One region of the Embleya scabrispora genome, then DNA from elsewhere that is predicted to be linked to it. Evidence: riboswitches for the same ligand, from Rfam matches in the RefSeq annotation. Region 1 holds a riboswitch; the other holds the start of a gene.

The links. Region 1 has a riboswitch for glycine ahead of gcvT (glycine cleavage system aminomethyltransferase GcvT). Riboswitches for the same ligand answer to the same signal wherever they lie in the genome.
Region 2: it holds a riboswitch for glycine, as region 1 does, so the genes downstream of both, gcvP (aminomethyl-transferring glycine dehydrogenase) here and gcvT (glycine cleavage system aminomethyltransferase GcvT) in region 1, are expected to answer to the same signal.

What each region holds. Positions count from the first base shown of each region.
Region 1 covers NZ_MWQN01000001.1:2,054,290-2,063,761, reverse strand. The annotation lists gene B4N89_RS08965 (NAD(P)H-binding protein) at 206-658, shown strand; gene B4N89_RS08960 (L,D-transpeptidase) at 866-2,137, shown strand; gene B4N89_RS08955 (enoyl-CoA hydratase/isomerase family protein) at 2,250-3,023, shown strand; gene glyA (serine hydroxymethyltransferase) at 3,127-4,431, opposite strand; gene gcvH (glycine cleavage system protein GcvH) at 4,428-4,802, opposite strand; gene gcvT (glycine cleavage system aminomethyltransferase GcvT) at 4,887-5,987, opposite strand; glycine riboswitch at 6,261-6,377, opposite strand; glycine riboswitch at 6,378-6,471, opposite strand; gene B4N89_RS08935 (AAA family ATPase) at 6,636-7,367, shown strand; gene B4N89_RS08930 (enhanced serine sensitivity protein SseB) at 7,398-8,114, shown strand; gene B4N89_RS08925 (enhanced serine sensitivity protein SseB C-terminal domain-containing protein) at 8,173-8,901, shown strand; gene B4N89_RS08920 (ABC transporter permease) at 9,287-9,472, shown strand, end outside.
Region 2 covers NZ_MWQN01000001.1:6,527,535-6,537,006, forward strand. The annotation lists gene B4N89_RS28690 (DUF881 domain-containing protein) at 1-272, shown strand, start outside; gene gcvH (glycine cleavage system protein GcvH) at 347-733, shown strand; gene B4N89_RS53095 (FHA domain-containing protein) at 1,113-1,631, shown strand; gene B4N89_RS28705 (MerR family transcriptional regulator) at 1,628-2,389, shown strand; gene B4N89_RS28710 (bifunctional nuclease family protein) at 2,576-3,049, shown strand; gene B4N89_RS28715 (MerR family transcriptional regulator) at 3,418-4,032, shown strand; gene B4N89_RS28720 (SanA/YdcF family protein) at 4,080-4,766, shown strand; gene B4N89_RS28725 (DNA polymerase IV) at 4,852-6,258, shown strand; glycine riboswitch at 6,330-6,426, shown strand; gene gcvP (aminomethyl-transferring glycine dehydrogenase) at 6,626-9,472, shown strand, end outside.

The DNA.
Region 1 (9,472 bases):
TTTTCCGCCGCTTCGGCGCAATGTTTCGGCCACCCTGTCGATTTGGGTTAATTTGTCGACGAACAATGCGTGACCGTCTGACGCGTTCCCTACCGGCGGAGCGCGGAACCGTGCCTCAACTCGCGCCGTGGGCCCGCACGGCGAAACGCGTGCTTCCGTCTTTACGCGAGCTTCACGAATGTCGGGTTTGAGTTAGGTTGCCGCCATGCCCGTAGTCGTCACCGGAGCCGATCAACCACTCGGTCGCGCCGTCGCGCTCGAACTCGCCCTGTCCGGCGGTGAGGTGCGCGCCACGGTCCGCGATCGCGGCGCGGCCGGGGTGTTGCGCGCGGCGGGCGTGCGGGTCGCGGTGAGCGATCTGTCCGACCCGCTGCGCCTGGGTGCGGTGCTCGCCGGCGCGCATACCGTGCTGCACCTCGATCGTGGCCCCGACGGGCGGGGATCGCCCGCCGATACCTGGGAATGGTTTCTCGAGGCCGTCGAGGGTACGGATGTCCAGCGGATCGTCACGGTCTTGCCACAGCCTCCGACCGCTTCTCTCCCCGGGGAGTACGAATTGATCGTCCGTCCGTTTCCCGCCGAAGCCGTGGATCGGCCCGGATTCGCCGCTCCGACGCTGATCCGCGACCTGGTGGAGGCCGATCGTCGGGCCGGATGACGGATCGCGGCGCGGTGCGTTTCGGGTCGGGGCCGCCGGTGATCGTCCGGGAGGATGGCCACGATCGCCCCGATCACCTCATTTGCCCGCGCGTGACCCGGAATGCGGAACCGCGGCGGATGTTCGGCTCGTCGAATGAGACGGGGGATGTGGCTTTCGGCCTCGGCCGAGTCGCGACTCGGCTCCGGATGAAGGGACTGCCCGTACATGTCAGCAGGATCGAAGTCGCCCTCGACGCGGTCACGGGCCCGGTGGCGCGTGGTGCCCGCACTGCTGCTCGGCGCGCTCCTGCTCGTGTCGGGCTGTAGCTCGGACGACGGCGGCGACGGCGACAAGAAGCCCGGCGGCCCGAACGGCACCACGACCAAGGGTGACCCGAAGAAGGGCGCCGACCCGGCGTCGATCACGCTCACCCCGGCCGACGGCGCCAACGCGATCGACCCGCAGGCGCCGATCACGATCGTGGTGGGCGGCGGGAAGCTCGGCGAGGTCAAGGTGGTCAACGCGCAGAACGAGCCGGTCGACGGCACGCTCGACGCGGACGGCAAGACCTGGAAGCCCAAGGTCGCCTTCACCCTCGGCGGCAAGTACACGGTGAGCGCGACCGCGACCAACGCCGACAACACGCCGACCACGGCCCGGGCGACGTTCAACACGCTCTCCGGCGACAAGAAGGTCACCGCGCGCTTCAGTCCCGAGGACGGGGCCACCGTCGGCGTCGGCTTCCCGGTGTCGCTGACCTTCGACTACCCGGTCAAGAACCGGGCCGCGGTGGAGAAGGCGCTGTCGGTCGATGTGGAGCCGAAGGTGGAGGGCGCCTGGCACTGGTTCGACAACACCCGGGTGGACTACCGGCCCAGGGACTACTGGGCGCCCGGTACGAATGTGAAGGTCAACCTGAACCTGCGCGGCGTCGACGTGGGCAACGGCGCGATCGCCAACCAGTTCAAGAGCTACAGCTTCAAGGTCGCCGCCACCAAGCGGATCGCGATGGTGGACGTGAAGGCGCACACCATGAAGGTCTACGAGAACGACCAACTCGTCAAAACCATCCCGATCACGGCCGGCAAGTCGCCGAAGTACAGCACGTGGAACGGGAAGATGGCGATCACCGAGAAGTTCGAGAAGACCCGGATGAACTCCCAGACGGTCGGCCTGGGCAGCGAGTACGACATCGACGACGTCCCCTACGCCATGCGGGTCACCACGTCGGGCACCTTCGTGCACGGCAACTACTGGGCCGACCCGAGTGTCTTCGGCAGCGAGAACACCAGCCACGGGTGCGTGTCGATGACCAAGGAGAACGCCAAGTGGCTGTACGACCGGGTGATCCCCGGTGACATGGTCGAGATCTCCGGCTCCGACGAGCGCACGGTCGACGCCGACAACGGCTTCGCCGACTGGAACCTGACCTGGGACAAGTGGACCGCCACCGGCACTCCCACGAGCCCGCAGGGCACGACGACGCCCACGCACTGAGATCGCCGCGGGGACGGGGCCGCGGCGGATGCCGCGGCCCCGCTCACCGCCCGCCGGGGTACCGACGCCTATGGTCGGATCGGCACATCAGGGCTGACCAGAGGAGAGCGTCATGGGCGAATTCGTGAACCTGGAAGTGGCCGACGGCGTCGGCACGATCCGGCTGAGCCGGCCGCCGATGAACGCGCTGAACCGGCAACTCCAGGAGGAGCTGCGGACGGTGGCGCGGGAGGCGGGCGAGCGGGCCGACGTGCGCGCCGTGGTGATCTACGGCGGGGAGAAGGTGTTCGCGGCGGGCGCGGACATCAAGGAGATGGCCGACATGACCTACACGGACATGGCCGACCGGGGCGCCGCGCTGCAATCCGCGTTCACCGCCGTCGCCGAGATCCCCAAGCCGGTGGTCGCCGCGATCACCGGCTTCGCCCTCGGAGGCGGTTGCGAGTTGGCCCTGTGCGCCGACGTCCGGGTCTGCGCCGACACCGCCAAGCTCGGCCAGCCCGAGATCACGCTCGGCATCATCCCGGGCGCCGGCGGTACCCAGCGCCTGCCCCGCCTGATCGGTCCGTCCAAGGCCAAGGACCTGATCTACACGGGCCGCTTCGTCGCCGCCGACGAGGCCCTGTCCATCGGCCTGGTCGACCGGGTCGTCCCGGCCGAGGACGTCTACCCCGAGGCCGTGAAGTGGGCGGCCCGATTCGCCGACGGCCCGGCGTACGCCCTGCGTGCCGCGAAGGAGTCCATCGACCGCGGCCTCGAAACCGACCTCGACACGGGCCTGGAGATCGAACGCCTCCAGTTCACCGCCCTGTTCGCCACGGAGGACCGCGCCACCGGCATGCGCGCCTTCGTGGCCAAGGAAAAGCCCGAGTTCTCCGGCCGCTGACCGCGGCGACCTCGGCGGGAGCGTGACGAAACGGGGCGCCGACTCGACAGGTGTCGAGTCGGCGCCCCGGTTTTCGTCGTGTCGACGAACCCGATCCGCGGGATCAGAGGTTCGGGTACAGCGGGTGCTTTTCGGCCAGGGTGGTCACCCGGGCGGTGAGCGCGGCCCTGCGGGTGTCGTCGAAGCCGGGGAGCAGCGCCTCGGCGATGATGTCGGCGACCTCCTCGAAATCCGCCGTGCCGAAGCCGCGGGTGGCCAGGGCCGGGGTGCCGATCCGCAGGCCGGAGGTGACCATCGGCGGGCGCGGGTCGAACGGGACCGCGTTGCGGTTGACCGTGATGCCGATCGAGTGCAGGCGGTCCTCGCCCTGCTGCCCGTCCAGCTCCGAGTCGCGCAGGTCGACCAGGACCAGGTGTACGTCGGTGCCGCCGGTGAGCACGGTGATGCCCACGTCGGTGACGTCCTTGCGGGTCAGCCGCTCGGCGAGGATGGCCGAGCCCTCCAGGGTCCGCTTCTGGCGGTCCTTGAAGTCGTCGGAGGCGGCGACCTTGAACGCCACCGCCTTGCCCGCGATCACGTGCTCCAGGGGGCCGCCCTGCTGGCCCGGGAAGACCGCCGAGTTGATCTTCTTGGCGTATTCCGCCTTGGACAGGATCACGCCGCCGCGCGGGCCGCCCAGGGTCTTGTGCGTCGTGGTGGTGACCACGTCGGCGTACGGCACGGGGCTGGGGTGCAGGCCTGCGGCGACCAGACCGGCGAAGTGCGCCATGTCGACCATCAGGAACGCGCCGACCTCGTCGGCGATCCGGCGGAACTCGGGGAAGTCGAGCTGCCGGGGGTAGGCCGACCAGCCGGCGATGATCAGCTTCGGCCGGTGCTCCTTGGCGAGCCGCTCGACCTCCTCCATGTCGACGCGGTGGGTCTTCTCGTCGACGTGGTAGGCGACCACGTTGTAGAGCTTGCCGGAGAAGTTGATCCGCATGCCGTGGGTGAGGTGGCCGCCGTGGGCCAGGTCCAGGCCGAGGATCGTGTCGCCGGGGGAGAGCAGCGCGAACATCGCGGCGGCGTTGGCAGAGGCGCCCGAGTGCGGCTGCACGTTGGCGGCCTCGGCGCCGAACAGCTCCTTGACCCGGTCGATGGCGAGCTGCTCGACCACGTCGACGTGTTCGCAGCCGCCGTAGTAGCGCCGGCCGGGGTAGCCCTCGGCGTACTTGTTGGTGAGCACGGAACCCTGCGCCTCGAGGACCGCCACGGGGGCGAAGTTCTCGGAGGCGATCATCTCCAGGGTGTTCTGCTGGCGGTGCAGCTCGTCGGCGACGGCGGCGGCGACCTGCGGGTCCACCTCGCCCAGGGGACGGTCCAGGATCGTCACGGTTGTCAGCTCCTCGATCGGGTCGATCTCGATCATTCGCCGCAGAACGCGGCGTATTCGTCGGCCGACAGCAGGCCCTCGGCCTCGCCGTCGATGCGCACCTTGAACAGCCAGCCCGCCCCGAAGGGGTCGGAGTTCACCAGGGCCGGGTCCTCGACGACGGCGTCGTTGATCTCGACGACCTCGCCGGAGACCGGCGCGTACATGTCGCTGACCGACTTCGTGGACTCCAGCTCGCCGCACGGCTCGCCGGCGACGACCGCCCGGCCGACCTCGGGGAGCTCGACGAACACCACGTCGCCGAGCGCCTCGGCCGCGTGCGCGGTGATGCCGACGACGGCGGGGGAGGCCGCCTCGTCGAGCCACTCGTGTTCCTTGCTGTAGCGCAGGTGCTGGGGTGCGTGCACGGGTCCATTCTCCATTCGAATGAGGTAAGTCCGTCCATCAGGATGATTTGGGACGTTTTCCGGTGATACAGGGAGGGCTTCGGTTCAGCCGCGCTTGTAGAACGGCAACGCCACCACGTCGACCGGCTCGGCCTTTCCGCGGATGTCCACCGCCAGCCGGGTGCCCGGTTCGGCCCGCTCCGACGCCACGTAGGCCATCGCGATCGGCATGCCGAGCGTCGGCGACGGCGCGCCGGAGGTGACCTCGCCGACCCGCTCGCCGCTGTCCGCGTCCACCACCGGGTAGCCCGCGCGCGGGACCCGCTTGCCCGGCGAGGTCAGCCCGACCAGCGTGCGGCGCACGTCCGCCTCCGCCGCGGCCAGCGCCTCGCGGCCGACGAAGTCCTCGGGCTTGTCCAGCCGGACCACCCGGCCCAGATTGGCCTCGTACGGCGTGGTGTCCCGGGTCAGCTCGTGGCCGTACAGCGGCATGCCGGCCTCCAGGCGCAGCGTGTCCCGGCAGGACAGCCCGGCCGGCACCAGGCCGTGCGGCTTGCCCGCGGCCAGCAGCGCGTCCCACAGCGCGACCGCGTCGTCGGGCGCGGCGAACAACTCGAAGCCGTCCTCGCCGGTGTAGCCGGTGCGGGCGAGCAGCACGGGTACACCCGCGACCTCGGTGCGCAGGATCGCGTAGTACTTGAGCGCGGGCAGGTCGGCGTCGGTCAGCGAGCCGACGATCGCGGTCGACGCGGGCCCCTGCACGGCCAGCAGCGTGTACTCCTCGGACGCGTCGCGCACCGTCGCGTCGAAGTCGGTCGAGCGGTACTTCAGGCTGCCCGCCACCACGTCGGCGTTGGACGCGTTGGCCACCACCACGAAGTGCTCCTCGCCGAGCCGGTACACGATCAGGTCGTCGACGATGCCGCCCTCCTCGGTGCAGATCATCGTGTACCGGGCGCGGTCGATCCCGATCTTCGAGACGAAACCGACCAGGGCGTGGTCGAGCGCGCGGGCGGCCTCCGGGCCGGTGACCTCGATCTCGCCCATGTGGGTGAGGTCGAACAGGCCGGCCGTGGTGCGCACGGCGGTGTGCTCGTCCCGCTCGCTCCCGTACCGCAGCGGCATCCGCCACCCGGCGAAGTCGGTCATCGTGGCCCCGAGCGCGTCGTGCACGGCGTCGAGCGGGGTCCGGCGGTCGGTGGTCATGCGAAGACTCCTTCGAAGGGACGCCGGCGGGAGCCCCCGGCGGGCGCGGGCCGGTCCGGGGCATGCCGGACGGCGCGGACCCGGGCGCGAGCCCGGGACGCGACGAACGGTGACGGGTGCTGCGGCCCGTACCGGAACGAGGACGGGAACGAGAACGCGTCCCGGAACAGAAACCGGAACCGGAACGAGGACGAGAACGAATTCGAGGACAAAGGGGGCTCCCTGCCATGGCGTTCAGCCCTTTTCGGCCAAAGTCGGTCGAAAAGTGGGGTGCCCTCCCCTTCTGTCATCGGAACCTGAGAGCTTCATCCCGTCCGCCGCTGCCGCGTCGGACCGGGATTTGCACCGTGGGTGAGCCGCACCGACGGTGCGCCTGCTTTCCAGAAGTGCCTGACCCATGCGGTATCGGTGCCTGAGAGATTCCGGGGAGGAGTTGCTCCTTCGGCGCCCCGCTCGATGGCGAGGACTCTTCCGCGTGGGGTCGACGGCCGTTATGAGGTTGTGCCCGGCATGCTAGCGCGTGTCGTCAATCCCCCGCCGGGGCCGGGGAGCCGCCCGCCCGGCCCGGGGGAGCGCCGGCGCCCGCTCGCGCCCTCGGTGCGACACCATGCGCAGGGCACGTGGGTTCGGGACATCAGGGGAGGATTCGTGGAGACGGATTCGGCGGGGGCGCATACCGGCGCCGCGGTGGGCGGCATGTTGATCCCCCGGTCCGTGCACGACCTGCGGGAGGAGCGGAATCGGACGGGGGAGCGGGACGGGGTCCGGCGGGTGGACGTGCTGTCCTATCCGGCCTCGTGCGTGCTCGTGGTGACCGGCCTGCCGGGCGCGGGCAAGAGCACACTCCTGGCCCGGGTGGTCGCCCCCGGGCCCGCCGTCGCCGTCCTGGACGCCGATCTCGTCCGGACCCGCTGGGCGGTCCGGGCGGGCCGGCTGCCGTACCGGGCCTACCGCCCGCTGGTGCGGCTGTCGCACTACGGCGAGGTGGCCCGGGCGCTGCGCGGCCCCGGTGCGGTGGTGGTGCACGACAGCGGCCGCAATCCGATCCTGCGCCGGGTACTGGTGCGCGCGGCCCGGCGGCGCGGCATCCCGGCACACGCACTGCTCCTGGACGTCACCGCCCATCAGGCGCTTTCCGGCCAACGCGCGCGCGGGCGCGGGGTGTCCACCGCGGTGTTCGCCCGACACCACCAAGAATGGCGCGCGCTGCTCGCCCGGCTCGCCCCGTGGTTGGACGCCGGACCCGCCCTCGCCTCCGCCCCGGGCGGCTTCACGTCGTGTGTACTGCTCGACCGCCAGGCCGCGCGGCAACTGCGCCGGATCGTTTTCGCAGACCCCCTGCCCGGACAGTCCCGACGGCGGGATGCGGACAAGTCGTAAACTGCGCCGGACACCAAGAGGAGCACCACCATGCCGTTCCCGGCCAATCCCGTGGAGAGCGCGCTCGTCGCGGCGATGCGCGACCCGTCCCGGGCCGAGGCCCTGTTCGAGGCCCTCGCCGAGGCGGACGTGTGGGTGCCGCTGCCCGAGGGGGGCAGCGCCGCCGACACCGAACTGACCCTGCCCACCGCCGAGATCGACGGTCGGCCGTATGTGCCGGTGTTCTCCTCGGAGGAGGAGTTCCGCCGGCTCGCGGGGCCGATGGCGGGCACCGTGGCGCCGATGCGCGAGTTCGCCCGAGGGCTGCCGCCGCACATCGGCATCGTGGTCAATCCGGGCGGCGAGGCGGGCATCCCGATCCCGCCGCCGGGTGTGCTGGAGCTGGCCCGGCTGCCCGGAGCCGGCCGGCGCGGCGCACGGGTGCGGCTGTACGAGCCCGACCGGGAGCCGATGGACTTCTTGATCGCGGCCGCCGCCGAGTTCATCCACGTCCCCGTGGTGCTCAGCGCCCGGCGCGGTCTGGGCGAGGTCGAGTCCGATCCCCCGGTCCTGTTCGTCGGCGTCGAACTGGACCGCTGGCAGGAGGAGGACCGGCTGGCCGCGGTCGGCGCCCTGGAGCGCGCGCTCGGCCGCGCCGCGTGCCCGTGGCCGGTCAACGTGGTGCTTTTGGACGTGGCGCAGGATCCTGTGGGGGACTGGATGCTGGAGCGGACCGAGCCGTTCTATCTGCGGGCCGACCAGCGCTGAGCCCGTCCGGCCGCGACCGGCATCGGTGTCGAAGAACATGGGGTTCGGGGAGGACGTCGTGAACCAGGTCGAGCAGGCGTTGAGCCAGGTGGCCCCCGGGCGCTACGACGCCTACGAGCGGTTGCTCCAAGCGCTCGTCGGCGCGCCCGTGTGGATGTTGTTGTGGCAGGGGCAACCCGGCAGCCCGGACGCGCAGTACGGGAACATGGACGTGGCCGGATGGCGCTACGCCCCGGCGTTCACGTCCGAGGAACAGCTGCGTCTCAGTGGCTGGGATCGCTCGTTCGAGATCTGTCCGGTCCCCGAGATCGCGTCCTCGCTGTACACCGACCGCTGGGGCCTGTGGCTGAATCCGCACGCCCAGGGCGGCGGCGTCGGCGTGCCCTACCTCGACCTGCGCCGCATCGTCGGCGGCCTGGACCGACTGATGGCCGGGCCCCTGGAGGTCGGGGAACCCACCCTGTGGGACCCGGCGTTCTACTCCCTGCTCGGCGGTCAGCTCTTCCAGACCCAGGTGGTGCGCGCCGCCCACCGGGCCTGGGTACGCCCCACCGTCGGCCCCGAACGCCTCGTGATCGGGCTGCGCCTGACGGACAATCAGCCCGCCACGATGCAGCGCATGCGCGACGCGATGGCCCGCGCGGCGGCAGCCGCGCCGCCCGGTCTGACGCTGTCCTCGGTCGCGCTCGACGACCCCTTCGACCCGATCGCCGCGTGGATGCGCGAGCACACCCGGCCGTTCATCGGCCTCGACATGCTCGACGAGGCCGCCCGCCACGGCCGATGATCGCCCCGCCCGACGAGGGCGCCCACCCCGCATGACGATTCACATCGCCGGCGCCGGCCCACACCACGCGCAGTGAGCGAAGATCGGCGGAACGTGGCGAGCCGGGGCAACAGGCAGTGATGCCCCCAAAAAACTGACGTCACGTCATCAACCGCTGCCTTGTTGTGATTTCGTGACCGATCTACGCGGATCAACCAGAGAATGGGGTCCGCGTAATCACGGTTCAGTAAAGGTATTCCCCCACCCCTGTTCGTGACCCGCGTCACGGAGGAGTCTCACCCGGACGACAGATCCCGAAGATCATCGGGATCGCAATGCCGGGTATGGCGACGGGACGCGGCGATCCCGAGCCGCCGTCGCATCCGTGAGCGGGGAGGGTCGATCCATGACGGCACCGATCGAGACCACCGGTGTGGCCCGAGAGGCGCACCCCGAGGCGATCGCCGAGGCAGCCGGCGTACGCATCGAGGGTCGGTCGCTCGGTCAGATCGCGTGGGCCCGATTCCGCCGCGACAGGGTCGCGATGGCCGGTGGCGTGGTGATCATCCTCATGGTGCTCATCGCGATCTTC
Region 2 (9,472 bases), 4.5 Mb from region 1:
GCGTGGTGGCCGGGACCTGGTTCAATGGCACGCCGCCGGGCGACATCGTGATCGACGACGTCAAGGTGCTGCCGCCGTACGTGTTCAAGGTGATCGGCAATCCGCAGGATCTCCAGCCCGCGCTGAACATCCCCGGAGGCGTGGTGAAGACGCTGGAGAAGAAGCAGGCGGGGGCCATCGTCACCCCCTCGCAGGACGTGCAGATCGACGCCTTGCGGCCTGCGAACAAGCCTGGTTACGCTCGCTCGGCACCGGGCGCCGGTAACGGGTGAGCACACCTGACAGAATCAGTCCGCCGGTCGCCGTCGGTGCATCACTTCTCAGGCAAGAAGGGCAGGCTGTCCGCATGTACCCCGCAGATCTCGCGTACACGACGGAGCACGAATGGGTGCGCGTCATGGAAGAGATCTCCGGGACGGTGCGGATCGGCATCACCGAATACGCGCAGGACGCGCTCGGCGACATCGTCTACGTCACGCTGCCGCCGGTCGGCACCCGCGTCGTGGCCGGACAGCCCTGCGGCGAACTGGAATCGACCAAGAGTGTCAGCGACCTCTTCGCGCCGCTCGACGGCGTCGTGACCACCGTCAACGACGCGCTCGACGGCGCACCGGAGTTGGTCAACTCCGATCCCTACGGCGATGGTTGGATGTTCGAGGTGCGCCTCGACGACCCCGCCGCCCCGGCCGCGCTCTTGGACGCGGCCGCCTACCAGAACAGCCTGGGCTCCTGACGGCCCGGCGAAGCGGTAGGCAGTCCATCACCACGACCCACTCCTCCTGCCCCACGGGCGGGCCAGGTTCTCTCGGGGAGGTTCGCCCGTGAAGTTGTTCGCGAAATTGTTCGGTCGTTCCCGTCGCTCCGGCGACGCGCCGGCTGCCGATGCGGGAAGGTCCGGCAATCCGCCGGCCGCCCCGCCGACGATGCCGCCGGGTTCCCCCTACGGGGCCTCCACCGGCGCGTCGCCCGCTCCCGACTCCGCCCCCCGGATGGGCGAATCCGACGCCACCGCCGGGCATGTCGCTGTTGACCAGGAACACACGGCGCGCATAAGTTTCGGGCAACTCTCGACCGAAGGTCGAGGTTCGACCGGGACGGGTCAGGAGGCCGACGTGATCGTGTGCGGCACCTGTGGGCACCACAACCCGCCCGGCGGCCGGTTCTGCTCCAACTGCGGCGCGCGCCTGGGCGCCGGCGCCGAGCGGGCGTCGGAGCAGACCTCGACCATCTCGATCAGCGGCATCGAGGCGCTGGACGCGGAACCCGCGCCCCGCGAGATCCTGACCCCCGAGGCGCAGGCCGCGGTGGACGCGCTGCCGCCGGGGACCGCGCTCCTCGTGGTGCGGCGGGGCCCCAACTCCGGCAGCCGCTTCCTGCTCGACTCGGACCGCACCACGGCCGGTCGGCACCCGCAGAGCGACATCTTCCTCGACGACGTGACGGTCTCGCGCAAGCACGCCGAGTTCCGCCGCACCGCCGGGGGCTTCGCGGTCGCCGACGTGGGCAGCCTGAACGGCACCTACGTGGGCCGCGAGCGCATCGACGAGGTTCCGCTGACGCCCGGCGACGAGGTCCAGATCGGCAAGTATCGACTGGTCTTCTTCCCGAGCAGGCAGGGGCTGATGGGGTGAGTCCGGCGGCGGCCGGATCGGTCTCCTCGAGCATCGGCGGGGTGTTGACCCTGCTGCGTCCCGAGTTCCCGGACATCAGCATCTCCAAGATCCGGTTCCTCGAGGCGGAAGGGCTCATCGAGCCGCAGCGGAGCCCGTCGGGCTACCGCAAGTTCGGCCCCGCCGACATCGAACGACTGCGCTACGTGCTGCGTGTGCAGCGCGACCGCTACCTGCCCCTGCGGGTGATCAAGGACCAACTCGACGCGATGGATCGCGGGCTCGAACCGGCCGGCCCGACCCCGGCCGAATCCGCGCACCCCGGGGACGGGGACGGCGATCCCGGAGCGGCCGGCCGGGACGGGGGCACGGTGCTCCTCGACCGGCCGGGGCTGATCGCCGCGGCCGGCATCCAGGACGCGGATCTGGCCCGGCTCGAGGAGTTCGGCCTGATCCAGCCGCACCGGCCGCGCCCCGACGGGGCCGGTGCGGACCCGGCCGAGGAGGGCGTTGTCTACGACGGGGACGCGCTCGTGGTGGCCCGCCTGGTGGCCGCGCTCGGCCGCTACGGCGTCGAGCCGCGCCACCTGCGCCAGGCCAAGGCCGCGGCGGACCGCGAGGCCGCCCTGGTCGAGCAGATCGTCGCGCCGCTCCTGCACCGCAGGGGCGCCCGCGCGAAGGCGGGCGCCGAGGAGACCGTCCGCGACCTGCTGGCGCTCACCTCGCGCCTGCACACCGTCCTGGTCACCACCGCGCTCGCGCCCCGCCTGGGCCGCTGATCGGCGCCCCGACGCGGCGTGCCCGCCTCGGCGCCCTACCCCGGCGTACGGTCGGCGCGCCGAACGCCGCCCGTCCCGGCCCCTCGCCGGCCGCCTCGCGGCGCCGCGAAGAAAAAACGACGAATCCCCGACCTATTCGGCCCCCGGGGATCGGTCACCGACAGTCGGGCGCGCTAGTGTGGCGATGTGAACGAGCTAGAGGTTGTGGGCGTCCGGGTGGAGATGCCCTCTAACCAGCCGATCGTGCTCCTACGGGAGACGGGGGGCGATCGTTATCTCCCCATCTGGATCGGCCCGGTAGAGGCGACGGCCATCGCGTTCGCCCAACAGGGCGTGGTACCCGCGCGTCCTCTGACGCACGATCTGTTCAAGGACGTGCTGGAGGCGTTGGGGCAGGAATTGACCCAGATCCGGATCATCGACCTGCGCGAGGGCGTGTTCTACGCCGAGCTGGTCTTCTCCGGCGGCGTGGAGGTCAGCGCGCGCCCGTCGGACGCGATCGCGCTCGCGCTGCGCACCGGGACGTCGATCGTGGGCAGCGACGCGGTCCTGGACGAGGCGGGCATCGTGATCCCCAACGAGCAGGAGGACGAGATCGAGAAGTTCAGGGAGTTCCTGAACGACATCTCGCCCGAGGACTTCGGCACCACGAGCCAGTAGCCGGCCCGCCCCGGCCCCGGCGCATCCTCGGAACCGTCGACCGACCCCTCGCCTCCTCGGCGACCGGGTCCCGGTCGGCGGTTCTTCGCGTCTCGGACCCGATCAGGGTCGATCGATTCCGAGCAGAGGCGATCAGTGGCAAAGTCGGCAGACCTACCCGTGTCCATGGGGTTCAAACCACTCGTGCGAGCAGCGTCACTCGGCGTGCCGAACGGCCCGGTCGTTGACGCGCTGTTGGTGACTGCCTACCGTCGAAATCGACAGTTCCGGGATGACCCCTGCGCGTTGCACCTCGCCGCCTGCGGCCCGGGACTGAAAGAGACTCCTCGCGCCGTACCCGGGCGCGCGGGGACGAAAGGGAGGTCGGCGTGAGCAGCACCGGCGACATCACGGCGGCGGAGCGCGCCCGCACGGCACGTCCTCTGCCGGCGACCGACCCCGGTGCGGGCCTCCGGCGGCCGGACGTCGTCCCACCCGGCACTCCGTCGGAGGACGTGGGCTACCGCGGCCCGACCGCCTGCGCGGCGGCCGGCATCACCTACCGGCAACTCGACTACTGGGCCCGCACCGGCCTGGTCGAGCCCACGGTCCGCTCGGCCCACGGTCCGGGCACGCAGCGGCTGTACGGCTTCCGCGACATCCTGGTGCTGAAGATCGTCAAACGGCTCCTGGACACCGGCGTCTCGCTGCAGAACATCCGGATCGCGGTCGCCCACCTGCGCGGACGCGGCATCGGCGACCTGGCCGGGATGACCCTGATGAGCGATGGGGCGAGCGTGTACGAGTGCACGTCCTACGACGAGGTCATCGACCTGGTCCAGGGCGGCCAGGGCGTCTTCGGCATCGCGGTGGGGGCGGTGTGGCGCGAGGTCGAGGGCTCGCTCGCGCAACTCCAGGGCGAGCACACCGGCACCGGGGAGCCGACGCCACAGGTCCATCCGGGCGACGAGTTGGCCCGCAGACGTCGAGATCGCGCGGTCTGAGCGGCGACACCGCCGACGGGAACCGGTGCGCGGGGCCGGACGTCCACATGGATGTGCCCATTCGTCGCCCCACCCTGCCCCGCTCACGCCGTGCCCAGCGGCGCGGCTATCAGGCCGTGGTCCTGCTCACGGTGGCCGGACTGGCCCCGGTGACGGGGCTGCATCTGTACGCCGGGGACCGGGTGCGCTCGGTGCAGCGGGTGCCCGCGCGCGACGTCACGATGGTGCTCGGCGCGGGTGTGCGGGGGGATCGGCCGTCGGAACTGCTGGCCCGCCGACTCGACGTGGCGCTGCGGCTGTACCGCTCCGGCAAGACCCGGGTGATCCTGGTCAGCGGCGACGGCGGCGGCAACCGCCACGACGAGACCAAGGTGATGCGTCGCTACCTCGTCGAGCGCGGCGTCCCGGACAAACGTGTCGTGAGCGACGACTCGGGATTCTCCACCTGGGAGTCCTGCGCCCGGGCGAAGCGGATCTTCGGCGTCGAGCGGATGATCGTGGTCACGCAGAGCTTCCATCTGCGCCGTGCGCTGGCGTTGTGCAAGGCCGCCGGCATCGATGCCTACGGTGTTCCGGACCGATCCCTGACATGGGGCCACATCGGGCCCACCGTGTACGGAACCGGTCGCGAGGTGCTCGCCGCGATCAAGGCGACCGGAACGATCGTGTTCAAGCCGGACCCCCGCGTGACCGCCCGCCCCAGCGACGCGATCCGGCGCGCCCTGGCGGACTGACCGCCGGCCGCCCGGCCGCCCGAGACGGCGCGCCCGAACGAGCGTTCACCGGGCATGTCGGACCGATGCGTCAGAATTGCGCGGTGTGAGACAGGCGCCGGGCATCCTCCACCTCGACATGGACGCGTTCTACGCGTCGGTCGAGCAGGTCGCCAAGCCCAGCCTGGCCGGCAAGGCGGTGATCGTGGGCGGCATCGGGGCCCGAGGTGTGGTGGCCACCGCCTCCTACGAGGCCAGGGTCTTCGGCGTCCGCTCCGCGATGTCCATCGGCGAGGCCCGTCGGCGCTGCCCCAACGCCGCCTTCCTCAGCCCCCGCTTCGGCCTCTACCGGCAGGTCAGCGACACCGTGATGGAGCTGCTGCACCGGTTGTCCCCACTGGTCGAACCGCTCAGCCTGGACGAGGCGTTCATCGACCTGGACGCGGGCCCGCACGGCGGCGCCCTGGACACCGCCCGGGTCACCGAGATCGCCGTGCGCCTGCGCGCCGACATACACGCCGCCACCGGCCTGACCTGCTCGGTCGGCGCGGCCACCTCGAAGCTGCTGGCCAAGATCGCCTCCGAGGCGGACAAGCCCGACGGGTTGTGCGTGGTGGTGCCCGGCACCGAGCGGGCGATGCTCGATCCGCTTCCGGTGCGCGCGCTGCCCGGGGTCGGACCGGCCACCGGTGACGTGCTGCGCCGGGCCGGCCTGGACACCGTCGCCGAACTGGCCGCGGTGGACGAGAGCGAACTGGTCCGCCTGCTGGGCCAGGCGCACGGACACGGCCTGTACGTACTGGCCGCGGGCCTGGACGCGCGCCCGGTGGTGGCCGACCGCGACGCCAAGTCGGTGTCGGTCGAGGACACCTTCGCCACCGACCTGGTCGACCGCGAGCGGATCACCCGGGAACTGGACCGCCTCTCGATCCGCTGCGTGGAGCGGCTGCGCGCGGCCGGCCGCTCCGGTCGCACCATCGTGTTGAAGCTGCGCCGCTACGACTTCAGCACGCTCACCCGCTCGGAGACGCTGCGCGGCCCCACCGACGACCCGGGCGTGGTGCGCGAGACGATCCGCCGGTTGGCCGCCCAGGTGGACGTCACCGGCGGGGTGCGGCTGCTCGGGGTGGGCGTCAGCGGCCTGGCCGACTTCGCCCAGCAGGACCTGTTCGGCGCCGCCGACGCGCCGGCACAGGAGCCGGCGGAGGACGACGACGCGGAGCCGACGGGGGAGGAGCCCGCCGAGGCCGGCCCCGGGCGGGTCTCCTGGTCCCCCGGGCAGGACGTGGTCCACGAGGACTTCGGCCCCGGCTGGGTCCAGGGCAGCGGCGTCGGGCGCGTCACGGTGCGCTTCGAGGTCCCGGGCGGAAAACCCGGCCGGGTGCGCACCTTCGCCCTCGCCGACCCGGCGCTGCGACCGGGGGAGCCGCTGCCCCTGCCGGGCACGGGCGGCGACCGGGGCGACCGGCCGGCCGGTCCCGGCGACCTCGGTCCGCCGGACCCGCCGACCTGACAACCCCCGCACCTCCGGCCTGGCGTCCCGTCCGTACCCGATGCCACGCTGATACCGTTGAAGCCGCCCATTACGTTCGCGCGGGAGAGTCCTCGTGTCGTCCGCACGAGGCGCCGAAGGAGCAACTCCTCCCCGGAATCTCTCAGGCACCCGTACCGCGTGGTCGTGGGCACTCTGGAAAGCAGGATCCGCACGTGGCTCGCCGAGTCGGGTCGGATCCTCGCCGACGGTGCAAATCGCGTTCGTGGGACCGGCCCCGCCGGTGTTCCGGGCGGGGTGAAGCTCTCAGGTACCGATGACAGAGGGGGAGGCCGGTGGGCGCGCGACCCGCGTGTCCGTCCAGGAGCGATCCAGGAGGCCTTTCGCGATGACACCGCGCACCCCTGCCCCGACGCGTGCTCACGCCGTACTCCCCTCCGGCCCCGGCTCGTTGACCGGCCTGGAGGCCGCGTCGCCGTTCACCGGCCGGCACATCGGTCCGGACACCGACGAACAGGCGAAGATGCTCGCCGCCATCGGCTACGGGTCCCTGGACGAGCTGACCGACGCGGCGGTGCCGGCCGCGATCCGCGCGCTCGCGGGCTTCGAGTTGCCGGCCGCGCGCACCGAGGCCGAGGTGCTGGCCGAACTGCGCGAGCTGGCCTCCCGCAACACCGTGCTGACCTCGATGATCGGGCTCGGCTACCACGGCACCTTCACCCCGCCGGTGATCACCCGCAACGTGCTGGAGAACCCGGCCTGGTACACCGCCTACACGCCCTACCAGCCGGAGATCTCCCAGGGCCGGCTGGAGGCGCTGCTCAACTTCCAGACCGTGGTCACCGACCTGACCGGCCTGGACGTGGCCGGCGCCTCGCTGCTGGACGAGTCCACCGCCGCCGCCGAGGCGATGACGCTGGCCCGCCGGGCCGGGCGGGCCAAGAGCGACGTGTTCGTCGTGGACACGGCCACGCTGCCGCAGACCGTCGCCGTGGTGCGCACGCGCGCGCGGGCGCTGGGCATCGAGGTCGTGGTCGCCGACACCGCCGACGGACTGCCCGAAGGCGGCTGCTTCGGGGTACTGCTCCAATACCCGGGCACCGACGGTCTGGTCCGCGACCTGACCCCGGTGATCGAGGCCGCGCACGCGCAGGGCGCCCTGGTGGCGGTCGCCGCCGACCTGCTCGCGCTCACCGTGCTGCGCGCGCCCGGCGCGATGGGCGCCGACATCGCGGTCGGCACCACCCAGCGGTTCGGGGTGCCGATGGCCTTCGGCGGCCCGCACGCGGGCTACCTGGCGGTCCGCGAGAAGCTCACCCGCAGCATGCCGGGCCGTCTGGTGGGGGTGTCGGTGGACGCCGACGGCGCGCCCGCGTACCGGCTCGCGCTGCAGACGCGCGAGCAGCACATCCGCCGGGAGAAGGCGACCAGCAACATCTGCACCGCACAGGTGCTGCTCGCGGTGATGGCCGGGATGTACGCCGTCTACCACGGGCCGGACGGGCTCGCCTCGATCGCGCGCCGCACGCACCGCTACGCGGCCGTGCTGGCGGGCGGGCTGCGGGCCGGCGGCGTCGAGGTGGTGCACGGCGACTTCTTCGACACGGTCACCGCCCGGGTGCCGGGCCGGGCCGAGCAGGTGCTCGCGGCGGCCCGCGCGGCCGGCGTCAACCTGCGGCCGGTGGACGCGGACCACGTGGCGATCACGTGTGACGAGACCACGCTGCGGGCGCACGTCGAGGCGGTCTGGGGCGCGTTCGGGGTGAGCGGCGACGTGGCCGCGCTCGACGCGGAGACCGCCGACACGCTGCCCTCGGGGCTGCTGCGCGACACCGAGTTCCTGACCCACCCGGTCTTCCACACGCACCGCTCCGAGACCGACATGCTGCGCTACCTGCGTCGGCTCGCGGACAAGGACTACGCGCTCGACCGGGGCATGATCCCGCTCGGCTCGTGCACGATGAAGCTCAACGCCACGGTCGAGATGGAGCCGATCACCTGGCCGGAGTTCGCGAACATGCACCCCTTCGCGCCGGTCGACCAGGCGGCGGGCTACCTGGAGTTGATCGACGGGCTGGCCGACTCGCTGGCCCGGATCACCGGCTACGCCAAGGTCTCGCTCCAGCCCAACGCCGGCTCCCAGGGCGAACTCGCCGGGCTGCTCGCGGTCCGCGCGTACCACCACGCCAACGGCGACACCGCGCGCGACGTGTGCCTGATCCCCTCCTCCGCGCACGGCACCAACGCGGCCAGCGCGGTGATGGCGGGGATGCGCGTGGTGGTGGTCAAGACCGGTGCGAACGGCGACGTGGACCTGGCCGACCTGCACGCGAAGATCGAGCAGTACCGGGACACCCTCGCGGTGCTGATGGTGACCTACCCGTCCACGCACGGCGTGTTCGAGGAGGGCATCGAGCAGGTGTGCGCGGCGATCCACGAGGCCGGCGGCCAGGTGTACGTGGACGGCGCGAACCTGAACGCGCTGGTCGGACTGGCCCAGCCCGGCGGCGCCATCGGCGCCGACGTGTCGCACCTGAACCTGCACAAGACCTTCTGCATCCCGCACGGCGGCGGCGGCCCGGGCGTCGGCCCGGTCGCGGTGCGCGCGCACCTGGCGCCGTACCTGCCCAACCACCCGCTCCAGCCCACCGCGGGCCCGGAGACGGGCGTGGGACCGATCTCGGCGGCCCCGTGGGGCTCCGCGGCGATCCTGCCGATCCCGTGGACCTACCTGCGCCTGATGGGCCCGGAGGGGCTCAAGGAGGCCACCCAGGTGGCCGTGCTCGGCGCCAACTACATCGCCAAGCGGCTCACGCCGCACTTCCCGGTGCTCTACACCGGCCCGAACGACCTGGTCGCCCACGAGTGCATCATCGACCTGCGCGGGATCACCAAGGCCACCGGCGTCAGCGTGGACGACGTGGCCAAGCGGCTGATCGACTACGGGTTCCACGCGCCGACGATGTCCTTCCCGGTGCCCGGCACACTGATGATCGAGCCGACCGAGAGCGAGAACCTGCACGAGATCGACCGGTTCTGCGACGCGATGATCGCGATCAAGGGCGAGATCGACCGGGTCGCCTCGGGCGAGCTGCCGGCCGACGACAACCCGCTGGCGAACGCTCCGCACACCGCCGCATTGCTGGCCGGCGAGTGGGCGCACGCCTACACGCGCGAGGAGGCGGTCTTCCCCGCCGGGGTGGTGCCGGCCGAGAAGTACTGGCCGCCGGTGCGC